DNA from 4 places in the Pseudofrankia inefficax genome. Region 2 is predicted to be linked to each of the others. Evidence: riboswitches for the same ligand, from Rfam matches in the RefSeq annotation. Region 2 holds a riboswitch; each other region holds the start of a gene.

Region 1 (3,702 bases), 3.3 Mb from region 2:
ACCGTTTTTCCCGGCCCGTCCAAACCGCGCCCGGATACGGCGGCGACAGGCCGGGAAACGGCGTCGGCGGCCGTAGCATCCGGGCGTCGGGGGCAGGGGGAGGGAGCGGTTTTCGTGGGCCTGGAACCGAGGCGACGCGATCCGGCGCGCGGTGAGCGTCGCGGGCCGGCGGGAACGGACCGGGCCCGGCGGCAGCCGCCGCGGGCCAGGCCCGCCGCCCGCGGACCCGCGCCGGTCCGGCCCGCGGCCGCCAGGCGATCGCTCGCCGTGGCCGCGAGGGCCGGCCTGTCAGGCCTCGCGACCGCCGCCGCCGGCTTGCGCGGGACGGCCGCGGCGTGGCGCGCCAGCCGGAAGGCCGGGACCGAGGGCCGACACGTGGCGGGAGCCGGTGGGCGCGGGCGGCTGGGTGGGTGGATTGGTGGCCGGCTGGGTGGGTGGATTGGTGGCCGGCTGGGCGGGTGGATCGGTGGCCGGCTGGGCGGGCGACTGGGTGGCCTGTCGCGCCTGTCGTGGCCGCTGGCGCTGGTCGGTGTGGCGCTCGTGGTGGCCAGTGGATTCCAGCTCGCGGCGCCGATGATCCGGTCTGCCGAGGCGCCATCCGGCCGGGCTCTGCCGCCGCCGGCACCCGTGCCGACGAGCCCGTCCGGTCCGCCGTCGGCCACCCCCAGCGCGCTGCCCCCGCCGCCGGTGGTGACCGACCCGGTCCGGCTGAGGATCCCGGCGATCGCGCTGGACGCACCGGTCATCGGCCTGGGCCTGGACCCGCAGGGCGCGATCGACGTGCCGACCCAGTGGGGCGATGTCGGCTGGTACAAGCCGGGCGTCGCCCCGGGGGCGGTCGGCCCGGCGGTCCTCGTCGGCCACTACGACTCGAAGACGGGGCCGGCGGTCTTCTACCGGCTCGGCTCGGTGCTGCCCGGCGACCAGTTGGTCGTGGTCGGCGCGTCCGGGGCGAGCGTCACCTTCGTCGTGGACCGCCTGCAGGAGGTCTCGAAGGCGACGTTCCCGACGCAGGAGGTCTACGGACCGGTCACCCGGCCCGAGATCCGGGTCATCACCTGCGACGGCGCCTTCGACGAGCACACCCACCACTACGTCGACAACCTGGTGGTCTACGGCCACGCCATCAGCGTGCCGGCCTCGGTGGCGCCGGCGCCCGCCGCCGCGGCACCGTCCGCCGCCGTGGCCGCCCCCCGGCCGGCGGCCGCGACCGCCGCCGTGCGCACGGGCGCCCCGGCGGCCGGGTCGCCAGCGGCACCGCCGGTCGCCGTGCCACCGGTCGCCCTGTCGCCCGCCACGCCGTCGCCCTCCACCCCGCGCGCGGCGCCGCCTGCCGCGGCCGTCGTGTCCGGCGCGCCTCCGACGCCGCGGCTCACGGTGACGCCGAGCCAATAACCGCGCGAACCGCGCGCCGTTCGGGGCATGTGACGGGCGTCGCAATCCGGGTCCGGAGCATCTACGGCCGAGTAGCTTGCCGCCGGTTTCGTTGTTGGGACTTTGGGCCCTAAAAATGATCGGGACTAAAGTCCTCACAACCTTGTGCCCATCGTCCTAGGGCGCTGTGAGTCAACTCTTCTGGAACACAACGGGAAGCCAAGCGGACGGTGTCGGCGGCTTCCGGGCGCCCGCTGGCGGTGCGGCCCGGGACCGGCTACAGCGCTGCGGGGAACGTCAGGGGAACTAGTCAGACACCTGCAGGTAACCCCCGGAAAGTGTCCGACTGTTGTGTTTACGGTGGTTGGAGTACCCCCGTGGACATCCACTAAGGTCGTCAATGCAACATTCTTCACCTAAGGCACCAATGCGTCGGGCTGAAACGCCGAGTCCTGCCCCCGGTCTGACGCTCCCTCCGACATGCCGGGGCAGGAGCGGGGGACCCATGGTTCCGCCGGGCAAGGCCGGTTGACCGGCCGAGCCCTTGGGGTGAAGTCGCCGTCCCGAGGCGACCGGGCTACGTGAACCCAGCCCGAACCCGACAGCTGACCTCGCAGGCGTCAGGGAAGGACGAGCGTTGTCCCGTCGTGGCATGGCCTGGCTCCCGGATGACTGGGACGAGCTGGTCCGCGGCCGGCATCGCACGGGGGGCGCTCCTGAGGAGGCCCGTCGGCGGTCCGGTCCAGGATCTCGTCGGGCAGGCACCATCGCCGCCTTCACGACCGGAACGCTCGCCGTCTCCACCGCCGCCTTCGCCGCGACGGTCCCGTCGGCTCCCGAGCAGCCGACCACGATCGACCCGAGTTCCCAGAGCCAGAGCACGCCCTTCGCGTCGAACGCGCTGGCGGCCGCGCTGGGTGGTGGCGACACCGTCATCCCGACCAGCCACGGCTCCAGCGGCCTCGCCGGCGCTCTCGCCAACTCTGACCCGGCCTTCACCAACCTGACGCTGTCCGCGGACAAGACCACGGTCGCGCCGAACTCGCCGGTCGTCCTCACGGTCAAGGCCACCGAGGCGATGAGCGGCGCGCCGCTGGCGAACGAGCAGGTCCAGATCGTCGTGGTCGACGGGCCGAAGTGGCAGACCACCGCCGCGCTGACCACCGACGGCAACGGCACCGCGAGCATCTCCGCCCGGCTGCTGTCCACCACCACGATCACGGCGGTGTTCGACGGCGGCAGCACGCTGCGCCCCTCGGTCGCCGGCGCCACGACGATCACGATCTCGTCCGGCCGGGCCGCGAGCAGCTACCTGAACAACGCGATCCCCAGCGTCATCCCGGGCAGCACGATCGGGGAGAAGGCCGTCTACCTGGCCTCCCTGCAGAAGGGCAAGCCGTACGTCTACGGCGCCACCGGCCCGTACTCGTTCGACTGCTCCGGCCTGGTCCAGTACGTCTTCCGCCAGCTCGGCCGCAGCCTGCCGCGCACCGCCGAGGCCCAGTACGAGGCCTCGGTGCACGTCGCCCAGTCGGCCAAGCAGCCCGGCGACCTGATCTTCTTCGGCACCCCCGGCAGCATCTACCACGTCGGCATCTACGCGGGGAACGGCTACATGTGGGCCGCCCCGGAGACCGGCGGCGTCGTGTCGCTGCGCCCGATCTACAGCTCGACCTACCACGTCGGGCGGATCATGTAACCAGGCGGGCATCGCCCGCCCGGGCCCGCGCCAGGCGGCCAGGCCCGTCGTCCTCCGCGCAGGACCGCTCCTGGCCGCGAGTCTCGACCGGCTCCGACCGCATTGTCGCGCGCACCCTGCCCCAGGTGGCGACAAACGGCTCCACAGGGCCAGTTTGAAACCCGGCTGCGTGGTCCGCGGCGGCCTGGCGGCATTCACCCCAGTGGTCATCGGCTAGCGTCATGCCGAGGCGAGAGACGCGCCGTCCTTGCCCGCCCGTGCCGATGCGCCCGCGCACCGACGCGGGCAGGACATTTTCGCGTCTCCTTCTGCCCGTAGTGTTTCGGGGACACAGCTGTTTCGGGGACAGAGCACTGACGAGTGAGGAGATGGGCATGACGAGCGCCCCCGTCCCGTCAGGCGACGGGCCCGGTGGCGCGTCCGCGCCGCCGGGCGGCCGGTCCCCGGGCGGACAGCCGGTGGCGTCCGACCGGATCCTCACGATCCCGAACCTGCTGTCCACGCTGCGGCTGGTCGGGGTGCCGGTCTTCCTGTGGGTGGCGCTCGGCCCGCGGGCCGACTGGGTGGCGCTGGGCATCCTCATGTTCGCCGGCGTCAGCGACTACCTGGACGGCCGGCTCGCCCGCGCG
Region 2 (3,702 bases):
CGACGAGACCCCGATCGGGCCGTTGCTGGACAGGCCGAGCTTGCGCGAGCAGGCGGGCCATGGCGACCAGCCGCGCGAGTTGTAGAGGCGGTAGGCCGCCTCGTCCTGCACGGCGGGGGCTGCCTGGTCCGGCCGGCCCGAGTAGCCGAGGCCCTGCCAGGTCCGTACGTCGAACTGGTACGCGCCGTAGAAGCCGTTGCCGGTGTTGATCGAGTAGTTGCCGCCGGACTCGCACTGGCGCAGGCGGGCGAAGTCGTCCGGGGTCGCGGCTCCGGCGGGCATCGCGGTGACCGCGAGGCCGCTGCCGACGAGCGCGGTGACCGCGCCGGTGGTGCGCAGCACCCGGACGGTCGTGGACGGGCCCTGCGGCTGGGCGCGGTGACGGCCCCCGGTTCTGCGCTCGGCGGGCCGGAGTTGGCCCGTCTGCTCAGACGGCATGTCCGATCCTTCCCTGCGCCTGCGGGGTGAGCTGTCGGGTTCGGGCTGGGACTGCCCGGCCGGCGCGCCGTGCTCTCGCGAGCCCGGATTGCCGGCTACACCCCAAGGACTCGGCTGTTGCCGGGTCCGAAAGTGGGTCCCCCGCTCCTGCCGAACGGATCAGCGCCCTTGGATCAGGGACGGTGTACATGCGGGTGGGGCAGGATTCGGCGTCCGCCCGCACGACTCGCCCAGGAGAGACGAGTAGTTCCGGACTGTAGCGAGTGGGGCGTCAGGGCCGCAAACCGGGCTCCTCTTGACATCGAGGGCCGAGCGGGTCATCTGCCGCACGGGTTGGTCGGGTCGCAGGTGCTTGGGCCAGGCCCGGCTGGGGGCCGACTAGGCCAGGTCCGCTTGGGCGAGGGTCCGCGGACCGGGGCCGCCTCTGAAGACGGGCGGCCCCGGTCCGCGGCTGGCACGGCGGTGCCGGCCGGAGCGGGAACAGGGCTGTGGCCGTCCCACGTCCGGCTGGCCGCCGACTGGGTGGGGATGGGCCGGTTACCGGCCAAGCGAAGAGCCCACGACCGTTTGGGGGGTTCGGTCGGCGAGGGGCTCCGCGTTACCGGGCGTCCCGACCGGTGGCACCGGCGCCGTGCCGGTCCGAGCGGGACCTCGTTCGGCGGGCCCGCGGGCGCGGCTCACGGCCGGTGATCCGGGTCAGCCGGTCGGGGTCCGTCGGTCGGGGTGAGGCGGGCGTGGGGGTGCCGGGCTAGGCGAAGGTCGCGGCCCAGGTCTGCGGGCCGACGACGCCGTCGACGACCAGGCCCTTCGCGGCTTGCAACTGACGGGCCGCGGCGGCCGACACCGGGCCATAGCTGCCGTCGACGGCGAGCGGGTAGCCGATCGCGGTCATCCGCTCCTGCCAGTGGGCGACGTCGGCGCGGTACTGCCCGACCAGGGCCGTCGTGAACGGCAGCTGTGCCGTCGTGTTGACCGCCGGCGCCGCCAGGGAGGTTCTGTTGGCCGACCGGGAAGCCTGGGGCACGGCGGACGCGCTGGCCCCCGGCGCGAGCTGGTCGGCGCCCATGCCGCGGCCGCAGAGCGGCCATTGGCCGAATCCAGAACGCTGCGCCAACCGCAGTGCGGCCTCGTCCTGAACCGCCTGTGGCGCGTCACTCGGCAGTCCTGAATATCCCAGGCTCGCCCAGGTCCCCTGCGAGAACTGGTATGCGCCGTAATAACCGTTGCCGGTATTGGCGGAATAGTTTCCGCCGGACTCGCACTGGCGCAGCTGCGCCCACGTTGAAGAAGCACTGGCAGGAGTCGCCACGGCGATTGCGCCGCCTACCGCCGCCACGATTACGGGCACTGCGGCGATGCCCTGTCGTATCCGGCGGGTTGGGTGGGTCAATGCCCGTCGGGGTTCCTTCCGGACCGGCGTGGCCGAGCGGTGCGGCCGGTCCGGGGTGTCGGCGATCCGAGCGGTCGCCGGCCGGTGGTGCCTGGTGCTGGTGTCTCGCACGCTTGCGTTGCCGGCGTGTGCGCGGCAGGCCGTCGGCGGGGCACAGTGCCCGCCGGACATGGGATGTCGGCCAGGGTTACGTGCTTCGGACATGGGTGGTAGCCCTTTCCCCACGCCTGCGAGGTGAGCTGTCGGGTTCGGGCTGGGAAGAGAATTGCCCGGCCGAATGACGTGTCCTTTTGTGTCCTCGAAAGCGCATGGAACGCGCCCGCGACGACCGCGGAAGTCAGTCGGCTTCACCCCTAGGACGCCCTGGTGGGTTAGGCCCAGGCGCGGCACTCATGTGGCCGCGCGGGCGGATGCCCGATTCTTCCAGGATCTCTGGGTACGGCGTCCGGAGTCGGTTCCCCCGTTCCTGCCACTGGGTTCAAAACACATCGGGGCGGGGGCAGGATTCGGCGTGCCGCCCGATGGGTGCCTGACCTGTCGTCTGGCACGGCGAAGACCATAACCACATTCCTCGGCGTGGCGACAAGCATTGAATAGGGTGCGTGAAAAAGGACACACCCGCGTGTCGGTGCTTGAGGTCGATCCCGGCCGGTGTTAACGCGCGCGTACGCGCGCTCATCTGTTTCTATCGGGGTCGCCAACCGGTGTGTCGGCGCCCGGAGTCGACTATCGGAGAGCTGCCGAATTCGTCCCGCAACGGCCCGGATGAAGCGGGAACGTGGCGCACACGCACGACTGTGTGGTCCGCCCGTCGCGCCGGAAAACAAACCTACGATTCTGCCGCCCGAGACGTCCGTTCGACGCGCCGACACCCGGATTGCGATCCTGGGCACATCTGTTCCGGCCATCCCGGTATGTACACCAGGTAGTTGTGTGATTGCGGATTGCTCGCAATACGTTCGGCGTGTCGATCTTCGGCGGGCGAGCCCGTGGCTCGTTCGTGGTCCGCCGACGGGGCGCTCAGTGGTCCAGCCGGGACGCGAGTGATCCGGACCCCGCACAGTGGGTCCCGGCCGGGTGTGAGTGATCCCCCCCCGGCGCAGTGGGTCCGGGCCAGGCCCCAGCGATCCGGGCGGGGGGTGGTGGTCCAAAGCGAAGGCGGTGATCCGGGCCGGCACGGCGATCCGGCCCTGGCATGGTGATCTAGGACGGGTGCGTGATCCGGACGGGCGCGGGGTGATCTGGGGCGGACGCGGAGCCTAGGGCGGGCGCGATGGTCCGTGTCCGGTGCGGGGGATCTGTCGAGCCGGGGTGCGGGACGGGCGTCGGCGGCGAAAGTGTCCTTGAGCACACATCGGGGCCGCTATTCGAAGGTGGCCCCGCCGGAGCGAACCTTGCGGCTTGGACGGCGTCTCTAGCCGAACCGGCGTGAGCGCGCCGATTGGGCCAGGCCTGTCGGGCCCTGCTGTGGATCTTCCTGTCGGGCCCACCGTCATCTTGGTGTAAGTGATCGCCGTTTGAGCCCTGGGATGGTCGGAGAAAACGCCTGATCACGACCACGCGAGGGCCAAAGTAGCGATCTCTGGCCGGCCACCGGGCCGGCGGGACGCCGGTACCCCCGTTGATCATCGCGTCACGTCCGGTTTCCCTGCGCAGCTGGCGATCGCTGGCGGTCAGTCGCGGCTGCCGGGTCATGATCGCGATCTAGGTGGCGAAATCGGCGTCCGTGCGCGACTTGTGTCTTTTCTCTCCGCTCGGCTGGCGATCATGGTCGGGACCGATCGAAGAGCCCCGTCGGGTGGGCAATCTAGCGCCCACAGGCGGGCGCGGCGGTCCGGGTCGGGGACGGTGGATCTTCGGGCCGGAGTCTCAGG
Region 3 (3,702 bases), 890 kb from region 2:
CCGGCTAGCAGCAGGGAGAGCCCGCCGAAGACGAGTCCGCGGTTGCGCCGCCGGTCGCTGTCTCGTTCCACCCGGCCGCCGCGGATGTAGCCGCCGGCGCCCACTTCCGTCCGGTCGCCGGACAGCAGCACCAGGAGCTTGAAGCGATTGCCGCGGTTCAGCTCGAACTGCGGGATGCGGACCGTCTCGCCGTCGAACTCCGGCTGGATCACCCGATCCAGCGAGGCCGGGCTCGGCTCGACGACCTGGACAGCCTGGACCGTCCGGCCGGGGAAGGTGAAGGTGATCGGAGACTCGGTGCTGACGTCCTCCCGGCTGACGTCGAGCCGACCCGCGTTCTTCAGCCTCAACAGGACGAGGCTGCCGTCGGGCACGGGCTGACCGCGGTGGCGGATCTCGAAGTCGAAGTTGCTCGCGACCGACCGGGGAGTCACACCGATCTTGCTGTTGAGGTGCACCCGGTAGGTCACGACCCGGCGGTCACCGAGGAACCGGTCGACCAGCCAGCCGGCCAGGGTCGCCAGCAGCCCCAACCCGGAGATGAACGTGTCCAGGTGGTTCCTGATCATGCCGAGCACCTGACGACGCTCCCACCCGCGCGATCGAGCACCTCCCGCGTCGGCTCCGACGCGAAAGTCGAACGATTGGCCCAAAAGGTACCTTCGCCAACTACCTTCGCGACTGTCGCATCACGGACAGTTCATTCGCTGTTAACGGTTCGCGTCCCAGCGAAGCCGCAGCGCATCCGACCCGGCCTCGACCGAGCCAGCCGAGGCCGGGCGGCACCACCGAGCGGCCCACCGCGTCGCCGCGGCGTCCAAGAAATCAATCGCCGTTTATCGGCGGCGCCGGCCGACGCGCCGGAATTCGCGACAAAGAGCGCTGCCGAGCGGGCGGCCCAGCGCGCACCACGGCGATGACGACGCAAAGTGGCGGCCACCACGCCCACCACGGGACGCAAACGGCCCCCGGCGACGGTTGAGACATCCGAGCGTAACGAGCGCGGGGTTCACGTATCGCAGCGGGTCTGCCGCGCAGCGGACATCCGAATATCCCCAAGGCGGCCTCTCGGAGCCATTGCGCGACAGTCTTTCGCGGAACAACCAACCCGTGTTCCCACATTTTCGCGCAGAACACCGTGACCCTCGTCACAGATCACCTTTAGCAGACACCTGACCTCAGTGCATTGCACGGAGAGTGACAGATCTGCCGGACAGCCGCCCTGGTCAGCGGCTTGTGGCTACGTCGAGTAGTTAGTTACGGTTTCCCCGGTCGCAACAAAGCACCGTTTCGGACGCCGAGTTCTGCCCCCGGTCCGGTGCCCCCTCCTAGAGATCGCCAGGGCAGAAGTGGGGGAACCATGTTCCTCCGGGCCCGCGCGCAGCGCGCGCCCTTGGGGTTAAGCCAGCCATTTCCCGAGCGTCCTCGGAAGAAAGGCTGGCCGGGCTTCCCGGCCCGAACCCGACAGCTAACCTCACAGGCGTGCGGGAAAGATTCCTCCAGAATGCTCCAGGGCCGTCACCGCAAGAAGAGTAATGCCCGCCGCCGCCGTTCGTCGATTGTCGCCGCTGGTGTCATGAGCGCCACCGCGGGCGCCGCAATCTTCACCGGCGTCGCTCCTGCCAGCGCCGCCAGCAGCGTCATCTCCGACGCGCAGATCGCCGCCTACGCGCACAGCGCCGGTCTCGACAGCTGCCGCGGTGTCCCCCTCTCGACCTGGGTCGCGATCGCGCTGGCCGAGTCAAGTGGCAACACCTACGCCCACGCCACCGGCATCGAGGACTCGCGCGGGCTCTGGCAGATCAACATGTGGGCCCACAGCAGCTGGGTAGGCAGCCGCAACCTCTATGACCCGGCGACCAACGCCTGGGCCGCGACCCAGGTCTGCAAGGGCTCCGGCCCGGGCGCCTGGAGCACCTACTCGAACGGCGCGTACCGCGCGTACCTGTCGCGTGGCTACGCCGCCGCGAACGCGGTGAGCAGCGGTACCGTCTCGGCCGCTCCGGTGTCCCTGGCCAAGGCGGCCCCGGCCGTGCCGGCGAACGCCTGGTACCTGTCGCAGGCGGCGAACCACAGCTCCTACCTGGACGCGGTCCGCCAGCTGCAGACGAAGCTGTCGGGCCTTGGGTACACGATCGCGGTCGACGGCTACTTCGGCCCGCAGACCGACGGCGTCGTGCGCGCCTACCAGGGCAGCCACGGCCTTCCCGCCGACGGGGTCGTCGGGCCGCAGACCCACCAGGCCCTGTTCGGCTAGTCCGGGCCAGGCCCACCTCCGGCAGCCGCGCGACGGCTGCCGGTCCCCCAGCCGGCGGGCGAGCGACCCGGCCAGCCCGCCGGCACCCAGGCACTCCCACGCGCCGTCCCCGCGACGCATGGGAGCAGAACCGCTCCGGCCTCCCTCCTGTCAGGGCCGGGGCGGTTCGCCATTTCCGGGCGGTCAGAGCTGGTCGGGCGTCAGAGCTGGTCGACGGCGGTGACGGTGAGAGCGGCGGCGCCGATCTCGTCGGACTCGGCGAGGTCGACCTCGGCGCTGATACCCCAGTCGTGGTCACCGGCCGGATCGTCGAAGATCTGGCGGAGCAGCCAGGTACCGGGCTGGGTCGCCGTGTCGACGATGAGCATCTTCGGGCCGCGGGCGTCCGCGCCGGTCCCGATCTCGTCATGCTCGTCGAAGTACGGCGCGAGGGCGTCCTCCCAGGCGTCGCCGTTCCAACCAGCCCCGCCGTCGAGGTCCCCGAGCTCGTCCCACCGGCGCAGCGCCGCGAGCTCGACCCGCCGGAACAGCGCGTTCCGCACGAGCACCCGGAAAGCCCGGACGTTCCTGGTAACGGCCGGCGGCTTGTCGCTGAGCCGGTCGCCATGCTCGATCGCGGCGGCCTCGGCCAGGTTGGCCGCGCTTGGGTTACGCAGGCGCTCCCACTCGTCGAGCAGGCTGGAGTCGACCTGACGAACCAGCTCGCCGAGCCATTCGATCAGATCGGACAGTTCCTCGGTCCGGGCCGTGTCGGGCACGGTCTGGCGCAGCGCCTTATAGGCGTCGGCCAGATAGCGCAGCAGAAGCCCTTCCGAGCGGGCCAGGCCGTAGAAGCTGATGTACTCGGCGAACGTCATCGCCCGCTCGTACATGTCCCGGACCACCGACTTCGGCGCCAGCTCGTAGTCGTCGACCCAGGGCGCGCCGTGCCGGTAGATCTCCAGTGCGGCGGTCAGCAGCTCGTCGAGCGGCTTCGGATGGGTGACCTCCTGCAGCGCCTCCATCCGGTCGTCGTAGTCCAGGCCTTCGGCCTTCATCGCCGCGACCGCCTCGCCGCGCGCCTTGAACTGCTGCGCCGACAGCACCTGCCGAGGGTTGTCCAGGATCGACTCGATGACGGACAGAACGTCGAGCGGATAGTCCGGCGCCTCCCGGTCGAGCAGGTCGAGCGCGCCGAGCGCGAACGGTGACAGCGGCTGGTTCAGCGCGAAGTCGAACTGCAGGTCACCGGTGAGCCGGATCGTGCGCCCGGTGGCGTCCGGCTGCTCGAGCTTCTCCACGACGCCGGCTGCGAGCAGTGCACGGTAGATCGCGATGGCCCGGCGGATGTGCCTGCGCCGCGCGGCCAGGTCCTCGTCGTTGTCGGTGAGCAGATGACGCATCGCGGTGAACGCGTCGCCCGGCCGGGAGATGACGTTCAGCAGCATCGAGTGGGTGACGACGAA
Region 4 (3,702 bases), 730 kb from region 2:
CCGTCCCAGTTCGCGGCGATCGGCGTCGTTGGCCAGTTCGACCCCGACCCGGGCCCGAACTGCGACACCGAGGTCCCGACCGACCGGGAACGCGTCGCCACCCTGGACAAGAACGCGGCGGCCCGGCTGTGGACCTTCTCCTCCAACAAGAAGACCTGAAACCGAGCTAGCGCCGCCCTCAAGGCGACGGGACGGCAGGTCTGGGGTCGGCTGGCGCCGCCCTCGCCGGGTGGGGGGAAGACCCGGCAAGAGCGGCGCCGCCTGGCCGGCCCGGATCCGGGGGGGACCGGTCGGGCCGCCGCCGGGCCGAGGGGGATCGGCCGGCGGTTCGTCCGGAGGCGTCAGTTCGAGGGCGGGAGGGGGAAGCCCTAGGCGGCGCCGACGGACGAGCGTGGGGGCGCGACCAGGGGCCGCGCCGGTTGGAGGTGTGCGGGAACCGGCCACGATGGCACCGGCGAGCCGGTGGTCACGCGGCCAGCACGGAGGATCGCGGCGTCGCCGAGGTCGGACGGGGCGCCAGGACAGGGCCCATGACCGATCCGGCCCGCGACAGCGGGAGATCCGTCAGGGAGCGCTTCGCGCGGAGTCAGGCCGCGTCGCGCTGGTCCGAGGGTGAGTTCGCCGGGACGGGCTCGGTGAAGGACCGCCAGCCGCCCGCCGGGGCGGCCGCGCGGATTTCCGCTTGGCCGGCCACCACGACGGGTGTTTCGTCAGCCGGTTCGCCAAGCCCGATCGGCCGTCGCCGATCGGGCCGGGCTACCTCGCCGGTTTCCGCGCCGCCGGTCCGAGGGACCGGCCGGCCGCCCGGAGGCGGCCAGGTCCTTACAGGACGCGCCCGACGTAGTAGGTCGTGCTGTAGATGGACTCGAGCTTGACCACGTCGCCGCTGTGCGGCGCGGCCCACATCTGCCCGTCGCCGGCGTAGATGCCGACGTGGTAGATGCTGCCCGGCGAGCCGAAGAAGATCAGGTCACCGACCTGCTTGTGCGCCGAGTCGACGTGGAGGGTCGCCTCGTACTGGGCTTCCGCCGTCCGGGGCAGGTTGCGGCCCAGCTGCTTGTAGACGTACTGGACGAGGCTGGAGCAGTCGAACGAGTCCGGTCCGTTGGCCCCGTAGACGTAGGGCTTGCCGGCCTGCAGCGAGGCCAGGTAGACGGCCTTCGAACCGAGGTCGCCGTTCGTCGGGGCGTTGATCGTGATGCCCCGGGAGGCCGACACGGCCGGCTTGGCCAGGACGTTCAGCGTGCCCACGTTGTCCGAGACCGCGGACTGCAGCGCGTCGGTGCCGTCGAATACCGCGGTGATCTGGGTGGTGGTGAGCACCCGCGCGGTGTACGACGTGTATCCGCTGCCGTTCGTCGTCAGGTGCAGGAAGGTGGCGAACCCGGTCGGCAGCTTCACCTGGACCTTGACCAGCTGGTTGGCCAGCGGCTGGTTGGTGTCCTTGTTGGTCAGCTGGAAGCCGACCTCGACCGCCTGGTCGGCGTAGACGTTCACATTCGGGTTCGTGATGTGCAGGTCGACGTCGGCCTTCGAGGCGAGCGCCGGGGCGGCCAGGTCGGACGCCGTGCCGCTGTCCGCGGACGCGAGGGTCGAGGCGAGGCTCACCGGGTGGACCATGGTGCTGCCGCTGCTCCCCCCGGCGCCGAGGGCGCTCGCGAGGTTCAGACCGGTCGTGGTGGTGCCGTCACCGGTGAAGGCGTCGTTTGTGTGGTCCGCGGCTGGGGAACAGCCGGCAAGAGCGATACCGGATACGGCGATGGCGCCGGTCGTGGCCGCGGCGACCGCGGTCCGGCCTTTCGCCTTGGCGACCACGGAAAGGCCGCGGTGACGGCCCCGGCTGGTACTGAGCCGGGCGTCGGTATCCCAAACGGAGGGCGCAGACAAGTCTCGCTGGTCCTTCCCGTACGCCTACGAGGTGAGCTGTCGGGTTCGGGCTGGGCTGCCCGGCCCCCGCGCGACTGGCGCGCGAGGGGCTTCACCCCAAGGCCAGCGCTTTCGCGCCGGCCGGTCTTGCACGGGTGGTTCCCCCGCTCCTGCCCGTGGTGACGACTCGGAGGGGACACCGGGACCGCGGGCAGGATTCGGCGTTCGGTCCGGTGGTTGGGCTGACGTCGTGGAGAAGACTAGTCCACGTGGATGATGACGGTAAACGCAGGTACCGCCGAAACGTCTGGTCTTTCACGAAACGTCGGTTCACAGACGGTGTGTCGCTCTGTCACGGCCCCGGTCGCGGACGGCTATCGGTGGTGCCGTCTGTCTGGGGTGGCGGGGGTTGCGACCGCCCCGGTCGGTACTACCGGTAATCTTGACACTACGCGAAGATGTCATGATCGCCCCGGAAGACCACGGAGCGAACACTTTCCGTGGCGGGCCCCGGGGGTGTGGTAACGGGCACACCCCCTATGCCGAGTGGGCCTATCGGGCTAGACGCGCATCACCCTAAATGTGGTTGCCGTACAAGGTAATAGGACTCAAAGGTAAGGACCAAGGTCCCAAATCGCTACGGGGAGCCGGGCTCGGTCGCCCGTGGCAACCGAGCCGGTGACCGAGAGTCGACTGCCCGAGTGCGGGCCCCGTCGCGGCCGCTTCCCCTGCCGTTAGGGCAGTTCGCCCGGCTGCTGGCGCGGGGCGCGCCGAGTGATGAAGCCGGCCCGGTCGAGCACCTGCAGCTCGATCGCCAGCTCCAGCACCTCGCGCGGGACGGTCCGGTGCATCGCCTGCATCGCCTCGACCGCGGCCCTGGCTCGCTCGGCGAGCTCGTCGAGCGCGTGCTGGCGCTGGCGCATCCGGGCGCGTTCCTCCTGAATGGTGCGCACCGTCTCCTCTTGCCAGCGCCGGGTGAGCACCAGGTGCTCGCTCGCGTCGGCGGCCTGCCGCTTGGCCTCCTCCAGCCGGTCCAGCAGCTGGTCGAGCTGTTCGAGGCGGCCGGCGAGCTCCAGCATGTCGCCGCGGCCGATCCCGGGGAACCGCTGGTCCTCCCATCCGCCTGGCGGGGTCTGCTGGTCCAGCTGGTCCTGCGGCCCCGTGGAGGACTGCAGCACCGCCGGGATGTACGGGCCAGGCGGGGAGGGCGGCTCGGTCCCAGGGGGCGGCGTCGCCGGGGCTGAAGCGAGCGGCTGTGGTCTGGTCGGAACCAGGGCGCCGAAGTAGTCCGCGAAGGACGGCGGCGTCGGGTCGGCGGCCGCCGGTGGGCCGCCGGTGTCGTACCCGGCGGGGGCTGCCGTGCCTTCGGGCTCCAAGCCGTCCGGCCCCGCGTACGCGGCCCTGGAACCGAGGCCGTGCTCGACCGCGAAGCCATCCCCGACCGTGAACCCGCGCTCGACCGCGAACGCGGGTCCGGCGGCGAGCCCTGGTCCGACCGCGAACCCCGCCCCGTCAGACGCCGCGAGCCCGACCCCATCCTGGGCCGCGAACCCGGCCCCATCGTGGACCGCGAACCCGGCGGGCGGCACGGCTTCGCCGGCGCCGAGGCCGTTTCCGGTCGTCGCGTGGCGAGGCCCGGCCGACGGGTCCACGCCACCTGGAGCCAGGCCGTCGGCGGGGAGGACGTCCGGGCCGGAGCCGGACGGCCCGTCGACGGTGCCGTCGGGCACGGTGACGTGAATGTAGGCGCTGTCGATCGCCCGTTCCGGTCCAGTGAGGCTGTGCGGGCCGGTCACATCCGACACGGTTCGTAACGGTAGCCCAGACCGCGAGGAA

Evidence for each region. A riboswitch is a leader RNA that binds a small molecule or an ion and turns the genes downstream of it on or off. The one in region 2 is predicted to bind cyclic di-AMP.
Region 1: another riboswitch for cyclic di-AMP. It lies ahead of FRAEUI1C_RS14625 (C40 family peptidase); the one in region 2 lies ahead of FRAEUI1C_RS01030 (transglycosylase family protein).
Region 3: another riboswitch for cyclic di-AMP. It lies ahead of FRAEUI1C_RS33300 (peptidoglycan-binding protein); the one in region 2 lies ahead of FRAEUI1C_RS01030 (transglycosylase family protein).
Region 4: another riboswitch for cyclic di-AMP. It lies ahead of FRAEUI1C_RS33925 (C40 family peptidase); the one in region 2 lies ahead of FRAEUI1C_RS01030 (transglycosylase family protein).

Annotation. Positions count from the first base shown of each region.
Region 1 covers NC_014666.1:3,547,733-3,551,434, forward strand. The annotation lists gene FRAEUI1C_RS14620 (class F sortase) at 532-1,395, shown strand; cyclic di-AMP (ydaO/yuaA leader) riboswitch at 1,832-2,008, shown strand; gene FRAEUI1C_RS14625 (C40 family peptidase) at 2,027-3,073, shown strand; gene clsA (cardiolipin synthase ClsA) at 3,448-3,702, shown strand, end outside.
Region 2 covers NC_014666.1:270,985-274,686, forward strand. The annotation lists gene FRAEUI1C_RS01025 (transglycosylase family protein) at 1-438, opposite strand, end outside; cyclic di-AMP (ydaO/yuaA leader) riboswitch at 440-613, opposite strand; gene FRAEUI1C_RS01030 (transglycosylase family protein) at 1,187-1,828, opposite strand; cyclic di-AMP (ydaO/yuaA leader) riboswitch at 2,039-2,222, opposite strand.
Region 3 covers NC_014666.1:8,196,978-8,200,679, forward strand. The annotation lists gene FRAEUI1C_RS33295 (substrate-binding domain-containing protein) at 1-569, opposite strand, end outside; cyclic di-AMP (ydaO/yuaA leader) riboswitch at 1,327-1,498, shown strand; gene FRAEUI1C_RS33300 (peptidoglycan-binding protein) at 1,577-2,257, shown strand; gene FRAEUI1C_RS33305 (DEAD/DEAH box helicase) at 2,458-3,702, opposite strand, start outside.
Region 4 covers NC_014666.1:8,357,367-8,361,068, reverse strand. The annotation lists gene FRAEUI1C_RS33930 (PHB depolymerase family esterase) at 1-159, shown strand, start outside; gene FRAEUI1C_RS33925 (C40 family peptidase) at 823-1,815, opposite strand; cyclic di-AMP (ydaO/yuaA leader) riboswitch at 1,895-2,069, opposite strand; gene FRAEUI1C_RS42105 (hypothetical protein) at 2,601-3,671, opposite strand.